3 regions of the Serratia sp. TSA_7 genome follow, and region 3 is predicted to be linked to each of the others. Evidence: riboswitches for the same ligand, from Rfam matches in the RefSeq annotation. Region 3 holds a riboswitch; each other region holds the start of a gene.
What was found. Region 3 has a riboswitch for thiamine pyrophosphate ahead of thiM (hydroxyethylthiazole kinase). Riboswitches for the same ligand answer to the same signal wherever they lie in the genome.
Positions count from the first base shown of each region.

Region 1 (7,245 bases), on a different contig from region 3:
TCGACTCGCTCATCCGGCAAATCCTTGATGCGCAGTTGGATCGTGGTTACGCCCGCCTCCAGCAGGCGGGCAATCCATTCAACGCTGTCGACGACCGGGTATAACCCCAACCTGTGCGGCGTGGCGGGGAAAGGCGTGGCGATATCAGTCATTGTTCATCTCCTCCTGCAGGTTACCGACGCTGTGGTACAGCTCGCTGCCCCGTGAACGGAACTCGGCCGACATCTTCTCCATACCGGTTAGCTGCACCTCTATCGGCTTGGCTGCTTCCTGCGCGGCGGCGTAGTCGCGCACCTCTTGCGAGATCTTCATCGAGCAGAACTTCGGCCCGCACATTGAGCAGAAATGGGCGATTTTGCCGGACTCCTGCGGCAGGGTTTCGTCGTGATAGGCACGGGCGGTGGCGGGATCGAGCGCCAGATTGAACTGATCTTCCCAGCGGAATTCGAAGCGAGCTTTGGACATGGCGTTATCACGGATTTGCGCACCTGGGTGGCCTTTGGCCAAGTCAGCAGCGTGGGCGGCGATCTTGTAGGTGATCAATCCCTGCTTCACGTCTTCTTTGTTCGGCAGGCCCAGGTGTTCCTTCGGCGTTACGTAGCACAGCATGGCGCAGCCGAACCAGCCGATCATCGCGGCCCCTATGCCGGAGGTGAAGTGGTCATAACCGGGTGCGATATCGGTGGTCAATGGGCCTAAGGTATAGAACGGCGCTTCATGGCAGTGTTCCAGCTCTTCGGTCATGTTGCGGCGGATCATCTGCATCGGCACGTGACCTGGGCCTTCGATCATCACTTGCACGTCATATTCCCAGGCGATTTTTGTCAGTTCGCCCAGCGTGTGCAGCTCAGCGAACTGCGCTTCGTCGTTGGCGTCCTGAATCGAACCGGGGCGCAGGCCGTCACCCAGCGACAGCGATACGTCGTAGGCGGCACAGATTTCACAAATTTCGCGGAAGTGTTGATACAGGAAGTTTTCCTGATGATGCGACAGGCACCACTTGGCCATGATCGAACCGCCACGAGAGACGATGCCGGTCAGGCGTTTGGCGGTCATCGGCACATAACGCAGCAGCACACCGGCGTGGATGGTGAAGTAGTCGACGCCTTGCTCCGCCTGCTCCAGCAGCGTATCGCGGAACATTTCCCAGGTCAGGTTCTCGGCCACGCCGTTCACTTTTTCCAGCGCCTGATAGATAGGCACCGTGCCGATCGGCACCGGGCTGTTACGCAGGATCCATTCACGGGTTTCATGGATATAGCGGCCGGTGGACAAATCCATCACGGTGTCTGCGCCCCAGCGGGTTGACCACACCAGCTTCTCCACTTCTTCTTCGATCGACGAAGTCACTGCCGAATTGCCGATATTGGCATTGACCTTCACCAGGAAGTTACGGCCGATGATCATCGGTTCGGATTCCGGGTGGTTGATGTTAGCGGGAATGATGGCGCGGCCGGCGGCCACTTCCTGGCGAACGAATTCCGGCGTGATGTTTTGCGGCAGGTTGGCGCCCCAGCTTTGACCGGGATGCTGGTGGCGCAGCACTTCGCCGCGGATACGCTCGCGGCCCATGTTTTCGCGGATGGCGATGAATTCCATTTCTGGGGTGACGATGCCGGCGCGAGCGTAGTGCAACTGGGTGACGCATTTGCCCGGCTGCGCCTTGCGCGGCAGCGGCAGATGTTCGAAGCGCAGATGATCCAACCCTTCGTCTGCCAGACGCTGCTGAGTGAACCCTGAACTGACGCCTTTGAGGGCTTCGGTATCGCCACGTTCTTCGATCCAGCCGGCGCGCAGTTTCGCCAGGCCGCGATGCACATCGAGCTCGGATTGCGGATCGCCGTACGGGCCGGCGGTGTCATATACCGGGATAGCTTCGTTCTGCTCGTATTGCGGGTTGTCTTTGTCACCGCCAATCAGCGTCGGGCTGAGCTGGATTTCGCGCATCGGGACCCGCACATCGCTGCGCGAGCCTTGCAGATAGATGCGGTGTGAATTGGGAAAGGATACGCCTTGCAGAGTGTCGATAAACTGCTGGGCTTCTTCGCGCTGTTCTTTACGGGCGCGCGGTTTTTTAACGTTAGACATAGCAAATTCCTACCAGTGTGATGAGTGGGGAAAATTGCTTGTCTGGAGCTCGGAGGGAGTAATGATACTGGCCGGCAAGGCGGAGGTATCCCCGTTCGGGAAGCCCTGCCAGTGGCGATAGATTACTCTTGTTCCCTTCGCGGGTATTAACCCGATCAGGTTCCGCGGATCCCGAATTAACGGTCTCAGCCTGGCCAATTTGATGAGCAAATCAGCGCTAGGCACTCCGACAAGATGCCCTCCAGTATAGGAGGGTTAATAAAAAAAACTACAAAATTCTAACGCGTCTGATCCACCGCTTTATCCGGCAGAGGTTGCTGCGAGGCTTTGGTCGCCAGTTGGATCAGCTTATCTTCCAGGGCAAAGCGTGCCTCAAGTGTTTCACCGATATCCGAGAGCGCCCGGTGGAATTCCATGCACACGTCCTGATCGATATCTACTTCGGTATAGCGATCGTGGAAAGTCATGATCTGCTCGGTATTGACCCAAAGTTTGGGATAGATGTTTACCGATAGCGACATTTTCGGACTGGGTGCGGCTTCCACTTGTTTGATAATTCTGTCATAGATATGAAAATGCCCGGCAGAGAGATAATCCACCAAATTATGGCAAAAGTTCTCCAGCGCTTTTTCATTCAGCGGCGTATGCTTTTCTTTGTTCGGTTTGATGCCCACGAGGGTGCAATAGGCGACGAGCAACTGCTTGCGCGCCTGAAGCCATTGATCAACTAATTCATTACTACCACCAACGCGCTGAGTCAGGCTTTCCAAACGGTTGAGCATGTTTGACTCCGTAAGTAATAAAAAGTAACAGTAAGTTATTAAAATGTAACAAGGCCGATTTGTAGAGTGCCAGTGAAGCTGAGGTTGTGCAACAACGATATGGAACTTGCATTAACGGGTAATGAAAATGGCTGGTGGATCGTCAGCCATGAAAGCAAACTTTGGTTACCGCGCGGTGAATTGCCGTTCGGTTCGGCGTCGTCGTTTTCCCTGCAGGGGCGAATGGCGCGCACCATTGGTGAATGGGAAGGGCTGCCGGTGTGGTTGGTGCGCCAGACGATGCCGCAGGATATGGGCTCGGTGCGTCAACTGCTCGAACTCGATCGCGGGTTGTTTCAGCTTGCCGGGCGCGGCGTGCAACTGGCCGATTTTTACCGCTCTCATCGCTTCTGCGGTTATTGCGGCCATGAGATGCACCTGAGCCGTACCGAGAGCGCCTGCTTGTGCGGTCACTGTCGGGAGCGTTACTACCCGCAGATTGCACCCTGCGTGATCGTCGCTATTCGGCGTGACGATGAGATCCTGCTGGCGCAGCATGTGCGTCATCGCGGCGGCATTCATACTGTGCTGGCCGGTTTTGTCGAGGTCGGCGAAACGCTGGAGCAAGCGGCCGCACGCGAGGTGATGGAAGAAAGTAATATTGAAATCAAAAACCTGCGTTATGTGACTTCTCAACCCTGGCCGTTCCCGCATTCGCTGATGATGGCCTTTATGGCCGATTACCACCGCGGTGAGATTCGTCACGATCCGAAAGAGCTGCTGAACGCCGGCTGGTACCGTTATGACCAGTTGCCGCTGTTGCCGCCACCCGGCACCGTGGCGCGCCGCCTGATAGAGGACACCGTAGCCTTATGCCGTGAGCAATAAATCGCTACAATAACGGCAGATGAATAAGGGAGCCCTATGATGAATGAGTTGAAGAACGATCGTTACCTGCGCGCGTTGCAACGTATGCCGGTGGATGTGACCCCCGTATGGATGATGCGTCAGGCCGGTCGTTATTTGCCGGAGTACAAAGCTACCCGCGCTCAAGCCGGCGATTTCATGTCGCTGTGCAAGAATGCGGAGTTGGCCTGTGAGGTTACGCTGCAACCGCTGCGCCGCTATGCGCTGGATGCCGCCATCCTGTTCTCCGATATCCTCACCATTCCCGATGCTATGGGGCTGGGCCTGTATTTCGAAGCCGGTGAAGGCCCACGCTTCTCTTCACCCATCACCAGCCGTGCCGACGTGGACAAACTGCCGGTGTTCGATCCGGAAGTGGAACTGGGCTATGTGATGAACGCGGTACGCACCATCCGTCGCGAACTGAAAGGCGAAGTGCCGCTGATTGGCTTCTCCGGCAGCCCGTGGACGCTGGCGACCTATATGGTGGAAGGCGGCAGCAGCAAAGCCTTCACCAAGTTGAAAAAAATGATGTACGCCGAACCGGCCACGCTGCATTTGCTGCTGGATAAGCTGGCGGACAGCGTCATTTTGTATCTTAACGCCCAGATTAAAGCCGGTGCGCAGTCGGTGATGGTGTTCGATACCTGGGGCGGCGTGCTGACCGGCCGTGACTATCGTGAATTCTCGCTGCACTACATGCACAAGATTGTCGACGGGTTGCTGCGTGAAAACGACGGCCGCCGCGTGCCGGTCACGTTATTCACCAAAGGCGGCGGCCAGTGGCTGGAGGCGATGGCGGCGACCGGTTGTGACGCGCTGGGTCTGGACTGGACTACCGATATTGCGGATGCGCGCCGTCGCGTAGGCGACAAAGTTGCGCTGCAGGGGAATATGGATCCGTCCATGCTGTATGCGTCGCCTGAACGCATCGGTCAGGAAGTGGAAACCATTCTCGCCGGTTTCGGCCACGGCGAAGGCCACGTGTTCAACCTGGGCCATGGTATTCATCTGGACGTACCGCCGGAAAATGCCGGCGTGTTTGTGGAAGCCGTTCACGCTCAATCGGCGAAATACCATCGTTAAGGAAAGGATGTGATCGATACCCAAGCCCTGCGCGCAGAGCAGTTGCGGCTCGCGTCTGAAGTCATCCGCCACGATGACTTTCTGGTCGATACGCCGGCTTTTATCGCCGGCGCTGACGTGGGTTTTGAGCAGGAAGGTGCGGTGACGCGAGCCGCCATCGCCATCCTGCGGTATCCGTCGCTGGAACTGGTGGAATACCAGATTGCCCGCGTGGCTACCACCATGCCTTATATTCCCGGTTTTCTTTCATTCCGCGAATACCCCGCGTTGCTTGCCGCGTGGGAGCAATTGCAACAGAAGCCAGAGCTGGTTTTTGTCGACGGCCATGGTATCTCGCATCCGCGCCGCCTGGGCGTTGCCAGCCACTTTGGGTTGTTGGTCAACGTGCCGACCATCGGCGTGGCAAAGAAGCGCCTGTGCGGTAAATTCGCCCCGCTTGATGTTGCCGCCGGTGCGCTGGCGCCGCTGGAGGATAAAGGCGAACAGCTTGGCTGGGTGTGGCGGAGCAAGGTACGTTGCAACCCGTTGTTTATCGCCACCGGCCACCGCGTCAGCACCGACAGCGCACTGGCCTGGGTACAGCGCTGTATGGCGGGTTACCGTTTACCGGAACCCACTCGTTGGGCCGATGCCATCGCTTCGCGCCGGCCGGCCTTCCAGCGCTGGCTGCAACAGCATCCAGAGGTGCCGCAATGACCGATTTCGGGTACACTGCGGCGCAGATAACGCGTAAGAGAGTGAACAATGCTACGTAACCCGATTCATTTACGTCTGGAAAAGCTTGAAAGCTGGCAACATTTGACCTTTATGGCCAGTTTGTGCGAGCGTATGTATCCGAATTACCAGATGTTCTGCCTGCAGACCGAGTTCGGCGATCCGGCCATTTACCGCCGCATTCTGGATTTGGTGTGGGAAACCCTGGTGGTGAAGGATGCCAAGGTCAACTTTGACAGCCAACTGGAGAAGTTGGAAGAGGCGATACCCTCGGCAGAAGATTACGATCTTTACGGCGTTTACCCGGCGATTGACGCCTGTATCGCATTAGGGGAACTGATCCATTCGCGGCTCAGCGGGGAGACGCTGGAGCACGCCATTGCCATCAGCGAAACGTCAATTCGCACCGTGGCGATGTTGGAAATGACTCAGGCCGGTAAAGAAATGACCGACGATGAGTTGAAGGTTCTGCCTGCGGTAGAGGAAGAATGGGACATTCAATGGGAAATTTTCCGCCTGTTGGCTGACTGCGAAGAGCGTGATTTAGAGCTGATCAAAGGGTTACGTTCGGACCTTCGCGAGGCCGCGGTAAGTAACATCGGGATAAATTTAACGCAATAAGGCAAGAAAACGTGATTTAACGCCTGATTTGTCATGCCTTAAGGCTTCACATCCGCACCCTGTCTGGTCTACATTTGGGGGGCGTAAAAAAAGTGGCTATCGGTGCGTGTATGCAGGAGGGTGCTGTCAATCGGCATATCCGTCGCACTCGATGCTTTGCAAACGATAAACACACTGTAAGGATAACTTATGAACAAGACTCAACTGATTGATGTAATCGCGGACAAGGCTGACCTTTCCAAAGCACAAGCTAAACTGGCTCTGGAATCCACCCTGGCTGCTATTACTGAGTCTCTGAAAGAAGGTGATGCGGTACAATTGGTTGGTTTCGGTACTTTCAAGGTAAACCATCGTAGCGAGCGCACTGGCCGCAACCCACAGACTGGTAAAGAAATCAAAATCGCAGCTGCCAACGTGCCTGCGTTCGTTTCTGGTAAAGCACTGAAAGACGCAGTTAAGTAATACTGCGTGTTGGTGAAAAGATTAAACAGAGGGGCGATGGCGCCCCTTTTGTTTGTCCGTCAGGCGCTGCTGGCCATTGGCATTGCCGGTGGCCTAAGCGCCTGCAGCAGTCATTCCGATCCCCCCACCTTTAGCGCCAGCGGCTATGTGGCTGACCAGGGCGTTATGCGTCTGTGGCGTAAAGACGACGACCAGCAACGCCCACAGGTGCTGATGAGTGTCTACAGCCCTTATCGCGGGCCAGGCACGGTCACCACCCTGTACGAATACCAGAACGGCGAACTGCGCCAGATTAAGCGCACTGACGCCGATCGCGACCAAGACTCCATTCAATTGCGCTTTGCCGATGACGGCACGGTGAGCTTTATGCAACGCCAATTGGCTACGCGGCGTGAGCAGTTGACCGGCGATGAGATCGCCTTGTATCAATATCAGGCGCGGCGGGTTCTTGAACTGAGCGAGGCGTTGCGCGTCGGTAAGGTGAAGCTGATACAAGGGCGTTGGCAGCAGGGCGTGGTGCAAACCTGTGATGGGCAATCAATCAAACCGGGGCTGGATAATAATGCGGAAGCCTGGATCGCGCGGCGTGCCCGCAACAGCGGCCAAC
Region 1 covers NZ_JBQZFU010000008.1:3,464-10,708, reverse strand. The annotation lists gene thiE (thiamine phosphate synthase) at 1-152, opposite strand, end outside; gene thiC (phosphomethylpyrimidine synthase ThiC) at 145-2,088, opposite strand; TPP riboswitch at 2,204-2,327, opposite strand; gene ACUTQW_RS20415 (Rsd/AlgQ family anti-sigma factor) at 2,367-2,870, opposite strand; gene nudC (NAD(+) diphosphatase) at 2,970-3,737, shown strand; gene hemE (uroporphyrinogen decarboxylase) at 3,777-4,841, shown strand; gene nfi (deoxyribonuclease V) at 4,851-5,537, shown strand; gene ACUTQW_RS20395 (YjaG family protein) at 5,586-6,176, shown strand; gene hupA (nucleoid-associated protein HU-alpha) at 6,366-6,638, shown strand; gene ACUTQW_RS20385 (DUF1481 domain-containing protein) at 6,675-7,245, shown strand, end outside.
Region 1: it holds a riboswitch for thiamine pyrophosphate, as region 3 does, so the genes downstream of both, thiC (phosphomethylpyrimidine synthase ThiC) here and thiM (hydroxyethylthiazole kinase) in region 3, are expected to answer to the same signal.

Region 2 (7,245 bases), on a different contig from region 3:
AAGGTTTGCTTGATCATTTCTTACCCCAGTCGTTAAAAAGTTATCAGTCGTTTTCCGGCGCCCAGTCGATCAGGCGCAGCAGCAGCGCATCCACCGTCATCCACAGCAAGACGGTCATCAGCACCAGAATAAACAGCGCGGCAAAGCAGACGTCGGTCTGCATGCGCGCGTTGGCGTTCAGCATCACGTAGCCCAATCCTTCCGCCGAGCCGACCCATTCGCCGATAATCGCGCCGATGGGCGCGACGGCGGCGGCCATGCGCAACCCGGAACCAAAGGCCGGCAGCGCCGCCATCAGCCGCACATGGCGCAGTTGCGCCCAGGGGGAAGCGCCCATGGTGCGAGCCAGATCGAGATAATCGTTATTGACCCGGCGCAGCCCATCAAAGAATGCGGAGGTGACCGGGAAGAAGATCACCAGTACCGCCATCGCCACTTTGGCGCTCATGCCGAAGCCGAACCACAGCACCAGCAGCGGCGCCAGCGCAAACACCGGTATCGCCTGGCTGGTCAGCACCAGCGGCATCAGCCAGCGTTGCAGACGGGGCGAATAGATCATGCACAGCGCCAGCGCGGCGCCGAGCAATACCCCAATCCCCAGCCCGCAGGCAATCTCCGAGGCGGTGATCAGCGTGTGATAAGCAAGATAGGCGCGCCCGCTCCACAGCGCCTGCGCCACCGCAGAGGGGGAAGGCAGCAAAAAGGCGGGAATATCGCCCAACGTGATGAGCCACCACAGCAGCAGTAAACCGGCGAACACCGTCAGGCTGCGGCGCACCCGCGACAGGCGGTTTTCAACCCGTAGCTTCATTCGGCGGCCCTCATCAGTTGCTGCAACAGCTCGCCCTGGCTTTTCAGCAGATGGGGATCGTCCGGCGCGCGCGGCGGCAGGCCGCTGATGACGTGCGTATCGTCAATGCCGGCAGGGTAGCGGGAGAGCACCAGCAGGCGATGGCTCAGGCGGCAGGCCTCCATCGGATCATGGGTAATCAGCAGCACGGTATGCTGCGCCAACAGCTCGGCCGCCAGGGTTTGGATCATGGCGCGGGTGATGGCGTCCAGCGCCGAAAAGGGTTCGTCCATCAGCACAATCGGCTGGCGTTCATACAGCGTGCGCGCGATGGCGGCGCGCTGGCGCATGCCGCCGGACAACGCCGAGGGCAGGGCTTTGGCGTAACCGCTCAGCCCCACGCGCTCGAGCAGATGCCCGGCCCATTCCCGGTCGGTTTTTTCACCGCGCAGCCGCGCACCGAGGCTGATGTTTTCGGCGACGGTCAGCCACGGATAGAGCAGGTCCTTTTGCCCCATATAGGCGATGCGGCCGGCTATCGGCAGGCCATCGCTGCCGGTCACTTCGCCGGCGGTGGGCCGCATCAGCCCGGCGATAATCTTCAGCAGGCTGGTTTTGCCCGCGCCGCTGGCGCCGAGCAGGGCGACAACGCTGCCGCCGGCGATATCAAAACTCAGCCGATCGAAAATCACCTGCCGGCCAAAACGCAGGCTGAGATCCCGCACCTGAATGCCGGGCGGCGCGATGCGGTCACTCATGAGGCGTTCAACCCCATCTGCCAGAAGGCGGACTCCAGCCGGGTGGCGGTGGTGAAAATCCCCGCAAGCTCGGCAAAGCGGCTTTCTGCGCCACGCTGCCGGCCCACGCTCTCCAGCAGGTCGAGGGCCGCCTGCACGCCGGCCAGATAGTTTTTATCGCCATAGTTGCGGATCCACGAGGCGTAAGGATTGCCTTCCATCACCGTCGCCGGGTCGTCAAGCAGGCGCAAGCCAATCTCGGCATAGCCTGCGACGCAGGGCATCAGCGCCGCCAGCAGATCCAGCGCATCGCCGGAGTGGCCGATATCGAGCACATAGCGGGTGTAGTTCAGGGTTTCCGCCACCTCGGGTTCGGCGGCAATCTCGGGTTCGCCCAGCCCCCAACCGGCGCAGTAAGCCAGATGCAAAGGCAGTTCGGCGACGATGGCATTGAGCGAAGCAGTGGCCGCGCGCATCTCCGGCAGCGTGCGCAGCTTGCTCACCAGCAGGGCGTAAGCGCGGGCGAAGTGGATCAGGAACAGATAATCCTGGGTCAGATAGCGGCGGAACGCGGATTCAGGCAGCGTGCCGGCGGCCAGTTGCCGAATAAAAGGATGAGCAACGTAGTCCTGCCAGTCCGGGCCTGCCTGTTGGCGCAGCCGGCCGTAAAGACCGTTATCGAAAAGGGGAGTAAACATGGGACCTCCAAAAGTGAGTGGAGATCCGGGCGCGCTGAGGTATGAACAGGCAATGACCGAGGGAGTGATTGCCGACCCGTCCCTTCGCTGGCATGACCCAGATCAGGTTCAAAGGGTTCGGCTTGCGCCATCTCAGCCCGTAACAGGACACCCCTCGGAGGAGCCTGTTATACGATATTTGCTTTTTGATTACAATGCTCGGACGAGGGGGAACGACGGGAGCGGCAATCGGTTCGTTTAGTGCGGTTCGCGACGATTTCTCTGGCACCGGCGGCGGCATTTTTGCACTGTAATCCGGTAATGTTGACTCTGAGGAACACTCCCATGAAGAAGATCGGTTTTCTCTCTTTTGGTCACTGGACGCCTTCGGCACAGTCCGGCACCCGTTCGGCGGCGGATGCGCTGCTGCAATCCATCGATCTTGCGGTCGCCGCAGAGGAGCTCGGGGCGGATGGCGCCTATTTCCGCGTGCATCACTTCGCCCGCCAGCTCAGTTCCCCGTTCCCGCTGCTGGCCGCCGTCGGCGCCAAAACCCAGCGCATAGAGATCGGCACCGGCGTGATCGATATGCGCTATGAAAACCCGCTTTATATGGTGGAAGACGCCGGAGCCGCCGATCTGATTTCAGGCGGACGGCTGCAACTCGGCATCAGCCGCGGTTCGCCCGAGCAGGTTATCGAAGGCTGGCGCTATTTTGGCTATACGCCCGCAGAAGGCGAGACCGAGGCCGATATGGCCCGTCGCCACACCGAGGTGTTGCTCGACGCGCTGCGCGGTGAGGGCTTTGCCGAGCCGAACCCGCAGCCGATGTTCCCCAATCCACCGGGGCTGCTGCGCATCGAACCTTTTTCCGCCGGCCTGCGCGATCGCATCTGGTGGGGGGCCAGCTCCAACGCCACGGCGGTGTGGGCGGCAAAACTGGGGATGAACCTGCAAAGCTCGACGCTGAAAAACGACGAAACCGGCGAGCCCTTCCACATTCAGCAGGCCAAGCAGATCCGCGCTTACCGCGCCGCCTGGAAAGAGGCGGGCCACCCGCGTGAACCGCGCGTGTCGGTAAGCCGCAGCATCTTTGCGCTGTTGAACCAGCAGGACCGCAGCTACTTCGGCGGCAGCGGCAAGGAAGGCGATCAGGTCGGGTATATCGACCAGCAAACCCGGGCGATTTTTGGCCGCAGCTACGCCGCCGAACCGGAAGAACTGATCAAACAGCTGGCGCAGGACGAAGCCATTGCCGAGGCGGACACCTTGCTGTTAACCGTGCCTAACCAGTTGGGCGTCGATTACAACGCGCACGTGATTGAGTCGATCCTCACCCATGTCGCTCCGGCGCTGGGCTGGCGTTGATGTCTCAACAATAAAAGGAAGCTGGCCATGTCTCGTATTTTCATTACCGGCTCGGCGGACGGGCTGGGGCGCGCGGCAGCGGAAACCTTGCTGGGCGAAGGGCATCAGGTGATCGTTCACGCGCGCGAGCCAGGCCGGCTTCACGGCGTGCGCGATTTGCTGGACCGCGGCGCGCTGGCGGTCACCGGCGATTTGTCTGATCTGCAGCAGACCCGAGAGGTGGCCGAACAGGTGAACCGCATCGGGCGTCCGGATGCGGTCATTCACAATGCCGGTGTCTTCACCGGGCCGCAGGTGTTGGCGGTCAACGTGATTGCGCCTTATCTGCTGACGGCGCTTATCGCTCGCCCGTCGCGTTTGGTGTATTTGAGCAGCAGCATGCATTTTGACGGCCGCGCCGCGTTGGAAAAGGTGGACTGGCGCGGGCACGCGGCCGTCTCCTATTCGGACAGCAAACTGTGGGTGACGGCGCTCGCCGCCGCCGTAGCCCGGCGTTGGCCGGGCGTGGTCAGTAGCGCGGTCGATCCCGGCTGGGTGCCGACCAAAATGGGCGGCGAAAATGCGCCCGGCGATCTGCGCCTGGGGCACCTGACGCAAGAGTGGCTGGTCACCAGCGAAGATGCGCAGGCCGGCGTTTCCGGCGGTTATTGGCATCACCAGCGCCGTCTGGAGCCGCATGCCGCCGCGGGCGATCCGGCTTTTCAGGATGCGCTGTTGGCGGAACTCGAACGCGTTACCGGCGTTGCGCTGGCGATATCCTGAGCGGAAAATCGGTGGCGGCCAGGGTGGCATGAAATGCGCGTTATTGACTTATTTTGCTCAAATTGTATTTTAAAGCCATGCATACATTCCTGATTATCGTCCCCGAAGGGGGCATGCTGTTTGAGTCGGCGGGTATCGCCGATATCCTGATGCAAGCCAACCGCTTGAGGCCCAACGACGCTCCGCTCTATCGGATTGAGGTCGCCACCACGCAATCTCATCGGGTGGTGCATGGGTCATCAGGATTGAATTTGCTGGCCGATCACCGCCTTGCCGATCTCGACCCTGAACAGGAACGTGACACTGTCATTGTCACCGGAAAGGGGGCGACCGAGGAAGAAGGCGCGTTTGTCGCAGGCTGGCTGCGTCGCGCCGCCCCCAACGCACGCCGTATCGCTTCCGTTTGCGGTGGGGCCCTGCTGCTTGCCGAGGCCGGTTTGCTCGAAGGGCGCCGGGCGACGACGCACTGGCGCTTGTTGGATACCCTGCAATCTCGTTTCCCGAAGGTGAAGGTCGAAAACGGGCCGATCTACGTTCAGGACGGGCCCGTCTGGACCTCCGGCGGCGTCAGCTCCGGTTTCGATCTCACTCTGGCGCTGGTGGAAGACGATTACGGTTTTATTCAGGCACGCGAAGTGGCGCAAGATCTGGTGATGTTTCTTCGTCGCCCCGGCGGGCAGTTGCAGTTCAGCCGCTATCCGTTGAATCAGGCCAAAACGCCTGGCCCGATCCGCGATCTCCAGTCCTGGATCCTGGAAAACCTGGACGGCGATCTTTCCGTTGAGAAACTGGCCGAAAGGGTCGCCATGAGCCCGCGAAACTTTACGCGCGTCTTCACCCGCGAGACCGGCATCTCTCCCGCCAAATTCGTCGAAGAAGGGCGCTTGCATACCGCCCGGCAGCGCCTGGAGCAGAGTGCGGAAGGCATCGAGCATATCGCCGTGACCACCGGCTTCGGCAATGGCCTCAACCTGCGGCGCGTGTTCGAAAGAAACCTGCAACTGACGCCTACCGAGTACCGCGATCGTTTCCATTCGCGCAATTTGGCGTAAATTGATCTATAAACGTCATTTGCGCCATGTGTCTCTCCCGGCTAGATTGGCAGGCAGAGACAATAACGAAGGGGTAGATCATGGTCAAAGTAGGCATTAACGGTTTCGGCAGAATCGGGCGCAATGTTTTACGTGCGGCATTAGGGCGCAGTGACTTTCAGGTTGTCGCGATCAACGATTTGACCGACAGCAAAACTCTGGCGCATCTGCTGAAATACGACTCGCTGTCAGGCACCTTGGCCGCCAGCGTCGAGGCCGGTGAAAACCAGCTGCAGCTGGATGGCCGGCCGATTCATGTTTTCTCTGAAAGAGATCCTGGCGCAATCCCGTGGAACAGCGTCGGCGTCGACATCGTGATCGAAGCGACGGGCTTTTTTACCGACAAAAGCCAGGCCGAGGTGCACATCACGAAAGGCGGTGCCAAGCGCGTTATCATCTCGGCGCCGGCCAAGAACGACGACATCACCATAGTGATGGGCGTTAACCATCAGGATTACGATCCGGCCAGGCATCGGGTGGTCAGTAACGGCAGTTGCACCACCAACGGGCTGGCGCCTGCCGCGCAGGTGCTGCATCAGACCTTCGGCATTGAATACGGCCTGATGAACACCACCCACGCCTACACCAATAGCCAGGCACTGCACGATCAGCCGGAAAAAGATTTACGTGGCGCGCGCGCTGCCGCTCAGTCGATTGTGCCTTACTCCAGCGGCGCGGCCAAAGCGCTCGGCAAGGTGATCCCGGAGCTGGATGGCCGCCTGACCGGCTACTCGCTGCGGGTGCCGGTCCCGGTGGTGTCTATCGTTGATTTAACGGTGACCTTGAAACGCGAAGCGACGAGCGAAGAAATCAACGCCGCCTTCCGCCAGGCGGCGGAGTCGGGGCCGCTCAAGGGGATCCTTGGCTACAGCGATGAACCTTTGGTGTCGAGCGATTATAAAGGCGATCCGCGTTCGTCCATTATCGACGGGCTGTCTACCTTGGTTATCGGCGGCAAGCTGGTCAAGATCCTGGCCTGGTATGACAACGAATGGGGTTTCTCCAACCGCCTGGTCGATCTCGCGTTGCTGATGGAAAAACGCGGGTTGTAGTCGGTTACCCGAGCAGGGGCGCTGCATGCTGCGCCTGCGATGCCAGACGCCAGAAAATCGTCCCCTCAGGGGACGATTTTTTTCAGCGCAGTATCATAACCGCGCGATACGCATTAACTCGTCTTTGGCCCCAGGGGCCACCGCCAGCACCGGCGCGCCGCGCAACAGCTGTTCCCCTTGAGCGTTAAACGGATGCGTCCAGCCGCCGGCTTCGTTCACCAGGCAATAACCCGCCAGACAGTCCCAGGCGTGCATATAAGGTTCGTAATAACCGACCAGCCGCCCGGCGGCGACCCATGCCAGCATCATGGCGCCGGAACCGTTGCGGAAGAAATTGCCGCCGACCGCCGTGATCTCGGCGGCGATTTCACCGACGCGTTCAGGTGCCACATAGCTGTTGGCGCCAAACCCGGTGATGTGGTTTTGCAAGGTGCGCGCCGGATCCACATGCAGCGGTTTGCCATTGAGCGTGGCACCCGCACCTTGCGCCGCGATGAAGCATTCCTGTTGGCAGGGTGCCATGATCACGCCGATCACCGGCTCGCCCTGATAAATGACGGCAATGGACACGCACCAGTTCGGCATGCCGTTGACGAAGGGGCTGGTGCCGTCAATCGGATCGACCACCCAGTGATAGCCTGAATTCCCGGGTTGCAGGCCGAACTCTTCACCGAGAAAACCGTCGTCCGGAAACGCCTGGGCGATCTGTCCGCGGATCAGCAGCTCGACCTCGCGATCGGCGATCGATACCACGTCCTGCGCATCGCG
Region 2 covers NZ_JBQZFU010000001.1:1,869,025-1,876,269, reverse strand. The annotation lists gene ACUTQW_RS08910 (ABC transporter substrate-binding protein) at 1-17, opposite strand, end outside; gene ACUTQW_RS08905 (ABC transporter permease) at 44-811, opposite strand; gene ACUTQW_RS08900 (ABC transporter ATP-binding protein) at 808-1,548, opposite strand; gene ACUTQW_RS08895 (TenA family protein) at 1,545-2,225, opposite strand; TPP riboswitch at 2,288-2,390, opposite strand; gene ACUTQW_RS08890 (LLM class flavin-dependent oxidoreductase) at 2,550-3,572, shown strand; gene ACUTQW_RS08885 (SDR family NAD(P)-dependent oxidoreductase) at 3,600-4,334, shown strand; gene ACUTQW_RS08880 (GlxA family transcriptional regulator) at 4,412-5,386, shown strand; gene gap (type I glyceraldehyde-3-phosphate dehydrogenase) at 5,467-6,477, shown strand; gene ACUTQW_RS08870 (inositol monophosphatase family protein) at 6,571-7,245, opposite strand, start outside.
Region 2: it holds a riboswitch for thiamine pyrophosphate, as region 3 does, so the genes downstream of both, ACUTQW_RS08895 (TenA family protein) here and thiM (hydroxyethylthiazole kinase) in region 3, are expected to answer to the same signal.

Region 3 (7,245 bases):
CAGCTTGATGTGACGATCGGCATGGCGACGGGAACAGATGCCGCTGTCGCTAATGTATTTGTTAAGGCGAATGGATGATTGAGTCAGCATGGTTTCCCCGTAAAACGCGGACTATACCTTACGCAGGGGACGTTGCAAGGCCGGGGCACGTTCACGTCGTTTTAAGCTCGGTCACGCCAAGCAAGGTTATTCTCCTTGCTACGTACCTGAGCACGGCTTCACGTTGTTCTGCCGGAAACCATAAAGTGTCATATCTGACCCTTTATGGCTTTTTATGCATGCCGATACTCTGATTTCAGGCGTACAAGGTTCAACGATGACCTTCCTCGGCAGGTTTTCCCAACAGTGGGAGCCCATGGCGACGCTGATGCTCATTCCACCTTCACCACTCGGGTATTCAGCGGCGTAAGAGTCTGCCCGCCGTGGCCGGTCGGCGTCATGCGCGGGATAGGTTGGCCGCTGCCGCTTTCCACCAGATGCGAGTGCGCTTCGACCGGTGCAAACAGATGATCTTCCCCCCACTGGCGCAGGCCGACGATCACCGGAAACAGGGCGCGGCCCTTGTCGGTGAGAATATATTCCTGATAGGCGCTGCCGTCCGAGGCAGGCACGATCTCCAACACCCCGTGCGCCACCAGCGTGCGCAAGCGGGTGGAGAGAATGTTCTTCGCCATCCCCAACCCTTTTTGAAACTCGCTGAAGCGGCGTATGCCGTCAAAGGCGTCGCGCACGATCAGCAGCGACCACCAATCGCCGATCACATCCAGCGTACGTGCCACCGGACACTGTGCATCTTCCAGGCTTTTACGTTTCATGGCTCAGTTCCCTTCATGATATCTGGTTGCATTATAAAACCTCTACGCGTAAAGTTCATTGGGTTTAATAATGAAACCACTTTAAGGGTGAACGATGAGTGACAAAACGCTGGATCCGATCTGTCCGCCGCAAAGCCGTGCGCTCAGCCGGCTACCCGTTTCGCTGGTGCTGCTGCTGGCCGGGGCCAGCGCTTTCAGCGTGGCTAACGTGTATTACGCCCAACCGCTGCTGGATGCGATCGCTCATGATTTCAACATCAGCCTGGCGTCGGTGGGGATGGTGATCACCGCCACCCAGCTTGGCTGTGCGCTGGCTCTGTTGCTGGTGGTGCCGCTGGGGGATCTGATTAATCGCCACCGGCTGCTGGCGGTACAGCAACTGTTGTTGATGGCCGCGCTGTGCATGGTGGGTTGGGCGCACAGCAGCGTGCTATTGCTGGCGGGCATGCTGTTGGTGGGGCTGCTCGGCACCGCCATGACTCAGGGATTGGTCGCCTTTGCCGCCACCCTGGCGGCACCGCATGAACGCGGGCGGGTAGTGGGCGCGGCGCAAGGCGGGGTGGTGCTGGGCCTGTTGTTGGCGCGCACCTTGTCCGGCTCACTGGCGGATATCGGCGGCTGGCGGGCGGTCTATTTTTTCTCGGCTGCGGTGACGTTGATCCTGTTGCCGGTGTTGTCGCGCCTGTTGCCAACGCCGCGCACGCCGCCGTCGTCGCTCAGTTATCCGGCCTTGCTGCACTCGATGCTGGCTTTATTGCTGCGCGATCGCACGCTGCAAATTCGCGGCATGCTGGCACTGCTGATGTTTGGCGCGTTCAGTATCTTCTGGAGCGCGCTGGTGCTGCCGCTCAGTCAGGCGCCGTTCAATTTTTCACATTCGGTGATTGGCGCCTTCGGTTTGGTCGGGGCGGTGGGTGCGCTGGCGGCGGTGCGTGCCGGGCATCTGGCGGATCGCGGGTTGGGGCAAGTGGCGAGCGGTGTCTGCCTGCTGTTGCTGGTGCTGGCTTGGCTGCCGCTCGGCATGCTGGGGTACGGCCTGGGGTGGCTGGTGGTCGGGATTGTGCTGCTCGATCTGGCCGGGCAGGCGATTCATGTGCTGAACCAGAGCATGATTTTTAGCGCGCACCCGCAGGCCCACAGCCGGTTGGTGGGCTGTTATATGCTGTTTTACGCCGTGGGCAGCGGGCTGGGTGCCTTTGCCAGCACCCATGTCTACGCCGTGGCGGGTTGGCCCGGCGTGTGTTGGTTAGGGGCGGGCGTCAGCCTGGTGGCCTTGCTGTTCTGGTGGCTGACGCTGCGTGGCATGCCGGCCTCAGGCGCGGCGGTAGAGCAATGACAGCCGGAAACCCAGCGCGTCGCACAGCAACTGCGGTGAGGTAAAACCGCTTTCCGTCAGCAGCAATCGGGCGCGCTGTGCCGCTAGCGGATGCCAGTTGCTGCGGGTGCGTTCAATCACCTCACGTGCGCCGTCGAGGGAATGCCCGGCGCTTTGCAGCCAATGCTGATAGTGGCTGACCGGCAGGCCATCCGGCTGGTAGTCGAACAGCAGCAGCGGCGCACCTGGCGACAACCGTGCGGCCAACTGTTGCAGGAAGGCCTGCTTGGCGCCGTCATCGGCAATAAAGTGCAGCACCAGCGAACAAACGGCGGCGTCGTGCAGCGTTTGCGGCGCCTGATCCAACAGTTGCTGGTGGAAGGTGACCCGTGGTTCACAGCCTGCCATTTCCGCTTTGGTGCGTGCAGCCGCCAGCATGCCGGCGGAAGGTTCCACGGCGCTGAAAAGCCATTGCGGGCCGATGCCCGCCAACGCAATCAGTTCGTTGCCGGTGCCGCAACCGGCCAGCAGCAGCCGGGCTTGCGGCGGTAACGCCTGTGCCAGGGTGGCGGTCAGCAGCGACTGGGCGAACTGATAGCCGGGTACCAGCGTCAGAATACGGCGATCGTAGTCTGCCGCCGCAGCGTCCGGGAAACGGGTATCCGTTTGATGTTGCATGTCCATTCCTTGAATAGCCTGTAAGAGGTAAACCGGAGGATAATCTTTAACGCAAATGAAATCCATTCGCATTGTTGCATGGGCGCAGGGCAGTGCTGAAAGGTTCTCGGCTCACAGCTGCTGACTTGGTTGCCTCTTTCTCTTATCCCACTCATTTCGCCATTCTTACCTTTAGGGTTTGTCTGGCGCCTCACACAAACCTAACCGCATGCATTAGCCAAACCGATTTAGCAATATAGCGGCACGGCCACTCATCAGCCGCAGCGCGTCACATTTTGCCGCGCTCACCGCTCCTGCCGCCGTCGTTCCCGGCATGGGGGAGCTTACTTGCTAAGAGGAAATCATTATGACAAACGTAAATTACAAACCGACCATTTGGACCCGAGCAGAGGCGCTGAAAGTTAACGAAAAGGATCCGACCACCACGCAACCTTTGGTGAGCGCCGATTTTCCGGTAATGAGCGACAGCGTGTTCATCTGGGACACCATGCCGCTGCGCACCCTGGATGGCACCGTGGTCTCCGTCAACGGCTGGTCAGTGATTTTGACGCTGACCGCCGATCGCCATCCGCATGACCCGCAGTATATTGATGGCAATGGCAATTACGACATCAAGCGTGACTGGGAAGATCGCCACGGCCGTGCACGCATGTGTTACTGGTATTCCCGTACCGGCAAAGACTGGATCTTCGGCGGCCGGGTGATGGCGGAAGGGGTTTCACCGACGACGCGTGAATGGGCCGGTACCCCGATCCTGTTGAATAACGAAGGCGACATCGACCTGTATTACACCTGCGTGACGCCGGGTGCCACCATTGCCAAAGTGCGCGGTCGCATTGTGACGTCGGATGACGGCGTGCAACTGCAGGACTTCAACGAGGTGAAATCGTTGTTCGAGGCCGATGGGGTGTATTACCAGACCGAAGCGCAGAATGCCTACTGGAACTTCCGTGACCCAAGCCCGTTTATCGATCCGCAGGATGGCAAGCTGTATATGGTGTTCGAAGGCAACGTAGCCGGCGATCGCGGTTCGCATGTGGTTGGCCCGGATGAGTTGGGGCTGGTGCCGCCGGGCCATGAAGCGGTGGGCGGCGCACGTTTCCAGGTGGGCTGCATCGGCCTGGCGGTGGCGAAGGATCACAGCGGTGAAGAGTGGGAGATTTTGCCGCCGCTGGTCACGGCGGTGGGTGTCAACGATCAGACCGAACGTCCGCACTATGTGTTCCAGGACGGCAAGTATTACCTGTTCACCATCAGCCATAAATTCACCTATGCCGAAGGTCTGACCGGGCCGGATGGGGTGTACGGTTTCGTCAGCGATCGTCTGACCGGGCCTTACACGCCGATGAACGCCTCAGGTCTGGTACTGGGTAACCCGCCGGAACAGCCTTTCCAGACGTATTCGCATTGCGTGATGCCGAATGGTTTGGTGACGTCGTTTATCGACAGCGTGCCGACCGTCGGCGAGGATTACCGTATCGGCGGAACTGAGGCGCCAACGGTACGGATTGTGCTGGAAGGCGACCGTTCCTTTGTACGCGAGGTCTATGATTACGGTTATATCCCTGCAATGCAGGATATCGTTTTGCAAGGGTAACCTGCGGCTTGTAGCCTGAGCCGCTCCAGAGGCCTGACGATGTCAGGCCTTTTCAGGTTTGGCTCACAGCGGATGAGGCTATTTTTTAGGCGAGTGCAGCAGGTAGTATTCTTCGCCGCCGTCGTTGCCGGTGGTTATCTTTTGCCAGCCATGCTTATGGTAAAACGCCAGCGCCTTCTCGTTTTTCACCAGGCATTTCAGCGAGCCGATGGCGGTAAAGGTTCGTTCCGCCGCTTGCAGCAGGGCCGTGCCGACGCCGCGTGGCGGCAAGTGAGGATCGACATACAGGTTGTGAATAAAGTTATCCTGGCGATAAATCGACACGAATCCCAGCAGTTTTCCCTGATCTTCCGCCACCCAGATATCCTCGCCCAGCGTCGAGCGGTCGAAATCCTCCAGCCGGTAATCTTCGGTATCGCGCCAGGTGAACGCCGCCTTGCGCGCAGCCAGATAAAGGGTGCGCAAGAACGGACGATCGGCTTCTCGGTAGGGTCTTATTTGCATGGCAGCTCCTTTTTATTTTTTGACACTATAGCGCGATTGACCTCACCGGCAGCAACCCCAATAATGGCCTCCTTGACTCGGGGTGCCCCAAGGGGCTGAGATTTTACCCGTATTACCTGATCTGGATTATGCCAGCGTAGGGAAGTCTCGGTGCCCCAACCGGTACCTGCCTTCTTGAACGCCGGTTGGGAGGAATATGTTCGCTCGACCTGATGCTTTACCCGGCGCCCGCGCCGCGGCCTGTCTGACCCAATTCAAACAACAGCCCCCGCTGATTCACTGCCTGACCAACGAAGTGGTGCAGGAGCTGACGGCTAACGTATTGCTGGCGCTTGGCGCTTCCCCGGCGATGGTGGTGGAACCGACCGAAGCGGCGCAGTTCAGCCAGATGGCGAGTGCCCTGTTAATCAATATCGGTACTCTCAATGCCTCGCGCGCCGAATCCATGCTGGCGGCGGTAGAAGCCGCCAATTTGGCGGGAACGCCCTGGACGCTGGATCCGGTGGCGGTAGGCGGGTTGGCGTACCGCACCGCCTTTGCCCGTCGTTTGCTGGGCGAGAAGCCGGCGGCGATCCGGGGCAACGCGTCTGAAATTATGGCGCTGAGCGGCCGGCAGAGCGCCGGGCGCGGCGTAGACAGCACCGACGACTCGCTGGCGGCTTTGCCGGCGGCACGAGAACTGGCGCAGCTCAGCGGCGCGGTGGTGGCGGTAACCGGCGTGGTGGATTACATCACCGATGGCCGGCGCGACTGGGCGGTCGCCGGTGGCGATGCGCTGATGACGCGGGTGGTGGGCACAGGTTGCGCGCTTTCGGCGGTGGTGGCGGCATTTTGCAGCCTGCCGGGCGATCGGCTGGACAACGTCGCGACCGCTTGCCGGGTGATGTCGCTTTGCGGCGAGCGGGCCACGCACCGGGCTGCGGGGCCGGGCAGCTTTACCCCGGCGTTCCTCGACGCCCTGTATCAACTGCGTGCGGAGGAGCTGCAATGAAACGGATTAACGCTTTGACCATCGCCGGCACCGATCCGAGCGGCGGCGCCGGCATCCAGGCCGATCTGAAAGCCTTTTCTGCCTTGGGGGCTTACGGCACTTCCGTGATCACCGCGCTGGTGGCGCAAAATACCCGTGGCGTGCAGTCGGTATATAACATCGATCCGGCGTTCGTCGCCGCCCAGTTGGATTCGGTATTCAGCGACGTGCGCATCGACAGCGCCAAGATCGGCATGCTGGCCAACGCCGATATCGTGCAGGCGGTGGCCGAACGCCTGCGGCATTACCGGCCGCCGTTCGTGGTGCTGGACACGGTGATGCTGGCGAAAAGCGGCGATCCCTTGCTGGCGCCGGAGGCGGTAGAGTCTATCCGCCGCGAACTGCTGCCGCAGGTGTCGATCATCACGCCGAACCTGCCGGAGGCGGCGGCTCTGTTGGCGTGCGCCCCGGCGGAAAATGAGCACCAGATGCGCGAACAGGGCCGGGCGTTGCTGGCCATGGGGTGCCAGGCGGTGCTGATGAAGGGCGGCCACCTCAGCGAAAACGAAAGCCCGGACTGGTTGTTCAGCGCAGAGCAGGAACTGCGCTTCACTGCACCGCGCGTAGCGACTCGTCATACGCACGGCACCGGCTGCACGCTCTCCGCCGCGCTGGCTGCGCTGCGCCCGCGCCATGAAGACTGGGCCGGCACGGTCGCCGCCGCCAAGGACTATCTGCAAAAGGCGTTGCAGCAGGCAGATACCCTGGAAGTGGGGCACGGCATCGGGCCGGTGCATCATTTTCACGCGTGGTGGTGATTCAACTTTTTGCCGTTGTTGTGGTCAGACTGGATCCATGCCCGGCGTTTGCCGGGTACGAGCGGATTTAACCAAGGGAGAAGGCCATGACAGGACAAAACGCACTTCGCTGCGCCATCTTCGGCGCGTTACTCAGCCTCAGTGCGGGCAGCGTTGCCCAGCAGATTGTCACCACCTCGGACGTGATCCAGCAGCCGGGTTATCAAACCAGCTGGCAGAACATGGTGAAGGGGCAGGCTCGCCTGCCGGGCTGGGCGCGCAAGGGGATGGGCACTTCCACTCCGGCGCAAAGCCTGAGCTGGAAGGGGCAGAACTACCTGGTGGGTAATCTGTGCAAGCCGCACGATTGCGCCAACAACTTTTTGATTGTGGCGTTTAAAGAAGACAAATCCCAGGCCTGGGGCGTGCGGGTAGAGGTCGCCAACAAACCGGAAGCGATCGATCATCCAAAGAAATACGCCAAGTACCAATGGCTGGGCAAGCCGAACGAAGACATGAAGGCGCTGCTGAAAAAACAGTTCGAGAGCAATCCCGACTGGAAATAAAAC
Region 3 covers NZ_JBQZFU010000007.1:124,684-131,928, reverse strand. The annotation lists gene rluF (23S rRNA pseudouridine(2604) synthase RluF) at 1-90, opposite strand, end outside; gene ACUTQW_RS19875 (winged helix-turn-helix transcriptional regulator) at 372-815, opposite strand; gene ACUTQW_RS19870 (MFS transporter) at 910-2,151, shown strand; gene ACUTQW_RS19865 (class I SAM-dependent methyltransferase) at 2,128-2,808, opposite strand; gene ACUTQW_RS19860 (glycoside hydrolase family 68 protein) at 3,155-4,405, shown strand; gene ACUTQW_RS19855 (GNAT family N-acetyltransferase) at 4,484-4,909, opposite strand; TPP riboswitch at 4,978-5,069, shown strand; gene thiM (hydroxyethylthiazole kinase) at 5,106-5,900, shown strand; gene thiD (bifunctional hydroxymethylpyrimidine kinase/phosphomethylpyrimidine kinase) at 5,897-6,697, shown strand; gene ACUTQW_RS19840 (inhibitor of vertebrate lysozyme family protein) at 6,784-7,242, shown strand.